2 regions of the Brevundimonas sp. T2-11 genome follow, and region 1 is predicted to be linked to the other one. Evidence: predicted binding sites of a transcription regulator. Region 1 holds the regulator's gene; the other holds the start of a gene.

Region 1 (2,197 bases):
GGAGCGTCTGCCCCGGGCCTTTCCAGTTCTCAATCAACCGAGGTTCACGCCTTAGCGTCGAAATTCCCGCCGGTCGTATTGGCTTCCGAGTAGCCGCCGCCCGCCGGGCCCGAGCCCTTGGCCGCGACCGCCACCATGGCCGCGCGCACCGTGCGGCCGAACAGGGCGTAGCCGGGCTGCAAGGTCTGGATCACCGTGCCGCCCGGCACGCTGTCCGAAGGCTGCTCCATCACGGCCTGATGCAGGTGCGGGTCGAAGGCCTCGCCCGGCTCGGGCGCGACCCGGGTCAGGCCGTTGGATTCAAAGGCCGACAGCAGGGACTTCTGGGTCAGCTCCAGCCCCGTGGCCATGGCGGCGGCGGGGCCTTCGGCGTCCTTGGGCGCCGACTGCAGGCCGCGCTCCAGGGTGTCGGCCACGCTCAGCAGGTCCTTGGCGAAGCGCTGGATGGCGTAGGCCCGGGCGTCGTTCTGCTGCGTCTCGGCGCGGCGCTTGATGTTCTCGGCGTCGGCCACGGCGCGCAGGGCGCGATCCTTCCACTGGTCGCGCTCGGCGATCAGGGCGTCGACCACGGCCATGTCGCCGTCTTCGGCGGCTTCCTGCGCGGCGTCGATGGCGGCCTCTCCCATGTCCTGCTCGAGTTGGTCCCGGGTCTCGTCGTTGATGTCGTTCACGTCTCTTGTCCGTCCAGAATCCGGCCCAGCACCCGGGCGGTATAGTCCACCAACGGGATGACACGGGCATAGTTCAGTCTTGCAGGGCCGATGACGCCGATGGCGCCCAGCATCCGCTGCCGACCCGTCATATAGGGCGCCGCGATCACGGCGGAACCCGAAAGCGAAAACAAGCGCGTTTCGGCGCCGATGAAGATGCGCACCCCCTGTGCCGCGCCCACCCCGTCCAGCAGGCCGATCAGCTGTTCCTTCTGCTCCAGATCGTCGAACAGGACGCGCACCCGCTCCAGATCCTCGGTCGCCTGGGCGTCCTGCAGCAGGTTGGCGCGGCCGCGCACGATCAGGGCCCGGTCGCGCTCGCCCCCGCCGGACCAGGCGGCCAGTCCGTCCTCGACCAGACGGGCGGCGGCGGCGTCCAGCTCGCGCCGGGCGGCGTCCAGTTCGGCGCTCATCTCGGTGCGCGCCTCGGCTAGCGGGCGGCCCTTCAGCCGGGCGTTGAGGAAGTTTGAGGCCTCGGACAGCGTCGAGGGCGTCACTCCCGCCGACAGGGGCATGAGCCGGTTCTCGACCGTGCCGTCGTCGCCGACCAGCACCGCCAGGGCCTGATCATGGCCCAGGGCCACGAACTCGACGTGCTTGACGCCCGCGTCCCGCACCGGGCTGGCGACGATGCCCGCCCCCCCGGCCAGACCGGACAGCAGGTTGCTGGCGGCGTCCAGCGCCTCTTCGAAGTTGCGCCCCTTGCCCGCCAGACGCGCGTCGATCTCGCGCCGCTCGTCCTGACCGATGTCGCCGACCTCCAGCAGGCCGTCGACGAACAGGCGCAGGCCCGCATGGGTCGGCACCCGGCCCGCCGACGCATGCGGCGAGGCCAGCAGGCCCGCCAGGGTCAGGTCATGCATGGTGTTGCGGATCGAGGCGGGCGACAGGGCCAGACCGCCGCGCGAGATGGTGCGCGATCCGACCGGCTCGCCCGTCTCCAGATAGGTCTCGACGATGCGGCGGAAAATGTCGCGCGCACGGGCGTCCAGCGTCCCCAGGCCTGCGGGGGCGCTTCCGAACGGCGACGGATGGGGGGCATACAGGCTCACGCTTTCAGGATAAGCACGCCCCACCCAGGTTCCAAGGAAATCCCATGCGCCCGTCTGAACGCACCCCCGAACAACTCCGCGCCGTCACGCTGGAGACCGGCGTCAACCGCTACGCCGAGGGCTCGTGCCTGGTCACCTTCGGTCACACCAAGGTCCTGTGCACCGCCTCGGTCGAGGAAAAGGTGCCGGGCTGGATGCGCAACACCGGCCAGGGCTGGGTCACCGCCGAATACGGCATGCTGCCGCGCGCCACCCACACCCGCGGCCGTCGTGAAGCCGCCGCCGGCAAGCAGTCGGGCCGCACCCAGGAAATCCAGCGCCTGATCGGCCGCAGCCTGCGCGCCGTGGTCGACCTCAAGGCGCTCGGCGAGCGTCAGGTCCTGATCGACTGCGACGTCATCCAGGCCGACGGCGGCACCCGCACCGCCTCCATCA
Region 2 (2,197 bases), 190 kb from region 1:
CCTTCTTGGCCTTGCCGAGCATGTCGAGGGTGACAGTTTCAAGCTTGATGCCGAGATCTTCCGAGATGACCTGGCCGCCCGTCAGGATGGCGATGTCTTCCAGCATGGCCTTGCGGCGGTCGCCGAAGCCCGGAGCCTTGACGGCGGCGACGCGCAGGCCGCCGCGCAGCTTGTTGACCACCAGGGTGGCCAGGGCTTCGCCTTCGATGTCCTCGGCGATGATCAGCAGGGGACGGCCCGACTGAACCACGGCTTCCAGCACCGGCAGCATGGGCTGCAGCGAGGTCAGCTTCTTCTCGTGGAGCAGGATGAGGGGCTCTTCGAGGGCGACCTCCATCTTGTCGGCGTTGGTGATGAAGTAGGGCGACAGGTAGCCGCGGTCGAACTGCATGCCTTCGACGATGTCGACGGTGGTTTCAGCCGTCTTGGCTTCTTCGACCGTGATGACGCCTTCGTTGCCGACCTTGGCCATGGCCTGGGCGATCAGCGCGCCGATTTCTTCATCGCCGTTGGCCGAGATGGTGCCGACCTGGGCGATTTCGGAGTTGTTGGCGACGGGCTTGGAGATCGACTTGACCTCGTCCAGGGCCACGGCGACGGCCTGGTCGATGCCGCGCTTCAGGTCCATCGGGTTCATGCCGGCGGCGACGGCCTTCAGGCCCTCTTGCACGATGGCCTGGGCCAGGACGGTGGCGGTGGTGGTGCCGTCGCCCGCGTTGTCGTTCGCCTTGGAGGCGACTTCGCGGATCATCTGGGCGCCCATGTTCTCGAAGGCGTCTTCCAGCTCGATTTCCTTGGCGACCGAGACGCCGTCCTTGGTCGAGCGCGGGGCGCCGAAGGACTTCTGGATCACGACGTTGCGGCCCTTCGGACCCAGGGTCACCTTGACGGCGTCAGCCAGGACGTTGACGCCCTTCAGCATCTTGTCGCGGGCGTCGGTGTTGAACTTTACGATCTTAGCGGCCATCGGGCAGCTCCTATCTGAATGAGTTTATTGAAGAAAGCAGAACGTCGGGTGCTTAGGACAGCACGCCCAGGACGTCGGATTCCTTCATGATGATCAGGTCTTCGCCGTCGATCTTCACTTCCGTGCCCGACCACTTGCCGAACAGGATGCGGTCGCCGGCCTTCAGTTCCAGAGCGACGTGCTTGCCGTCTTCGTCACGGACGCCGGGGCCCACGGCGACGACTTCGCCTTCCTGGGGCTTTTCCTTGGCCGTGTCGGGGATGATGATCCCGCCCTTGGTCTTGGATTCCTCTTCCACGCGCTTGACCAGCACGCGATCGCCGAGCGGACGAAACGCCATCGGACTTCTCCCTCTTAAACCCCCGAAGCGGGGCGTTCTGAAATGGTGGGCGGCGCCCCCGCGACCGCCGCTTTGGCAGCCGGCCGGCGAGAGTGCTAACGCATCGGGCAAGTAGGAGGGCGGCTCCGGGGCGTCAAGGCGAGGAGGGAGAAACAGCGACGGATTTTGGCCTCTTGACTCCAAGAACTTTAAATTACAAAGTTCATTGTCTTCGTGAGGTCAGGCGCACATCGGCGCCGGGCGCGAAGGGAGGAGAGAGACATGCAAAAGATTCACAAGGCGGCCCTGGCCGCGGCCCTGTCGTCCTTCGTGCTGATGGGGGCCGGTTCCGCCCTGGCCGGAGACGTCGTCATCACCGTCACCGGCGTCCAGGCGCGCGGCGGCGATCTTCTGGTCGGGCTGCAGACGTCCGCCCAGTTTCTGAAGCAGGCGGGCGACCACGGCGAGATCATCAAGACGCCCACAGCCGGGACCCGGGTCGTGACCCTCAAGGACGTGCCGCCGGGCGACTATTCCGTCTCGGTCCTGCATGACCTGAACGGCGACCAGCAGATGGCCCTGGCCAACGGCATGCCCGCCGAGGGCTGGGCCATGTTTCGCGGCGAGACCCTGAGGGGCGCCCCGACCTTCGATCAGGTCAAGTTCACCGTGCCGGCGAGCGGCGACGCCCAGGTGAGCGTGGCCATGCAGTACCCGGCCGGACACTAGGGCGGGACAGCGCCAGATGACTTGAATATGAACGGGACCCCTTGGGGTCGTTCAGCGGGGGCTCCCTAGAAAGGGGACAACGGATCAACCGGCTTTCGAAAGGAGCCCCGCCATGAAGACCATTTCCAAGATCGGCGTCGGCGCTGTTGCTCTGACCATGCTGGCCGTCACTCCTGCCGCCG

Evidence for each region. Region 1 encodes HrcA, which represses chaperone genes, less so after heat shock. Its sites were predicted from a motif close to GTTAGCANTCNNNNNNNNNGANTGCTAAC; they were not measured.
Region 2: a site for HrcA is predicted at 1,379-1,407, ahead of groES (co-chaperone GroES). Genes of this name have one in related genera too.

What each region holds. Positions count from the first base shown of each region.
Region 1 covers NZ_AP027920.1:89,571-91,767, reverse strand. Annotated here, with positions in the region: gene grpE (nucleotide exchange factor GrpE) at 45-626, opposite strand; gene hrcA (heat-inducible transcriptional repressor HrcA) at 668-1,756, opposite strand; gene rph (ribonuclease PH) at 1,807-2,197, shown strand, end outside.
Region 2 covers NZ_AP027920.1:3,167,150-3,169,346, reverse strand. Annotated here, with positions in the region: gene groL (chaperonin GroEL) at 1-967, opposite strand, end outside; gene groES (co-chaperone GroES) at 1,020-1,307, opposite strand; gene ACZ5XO_RS15250 (DUF2141 domain-containing protein) at 1,569-2,015, shown strand; gene ACZ5XO_RS15245 (hypothetical protein) at 2,128-2,197, shown strand, end outside.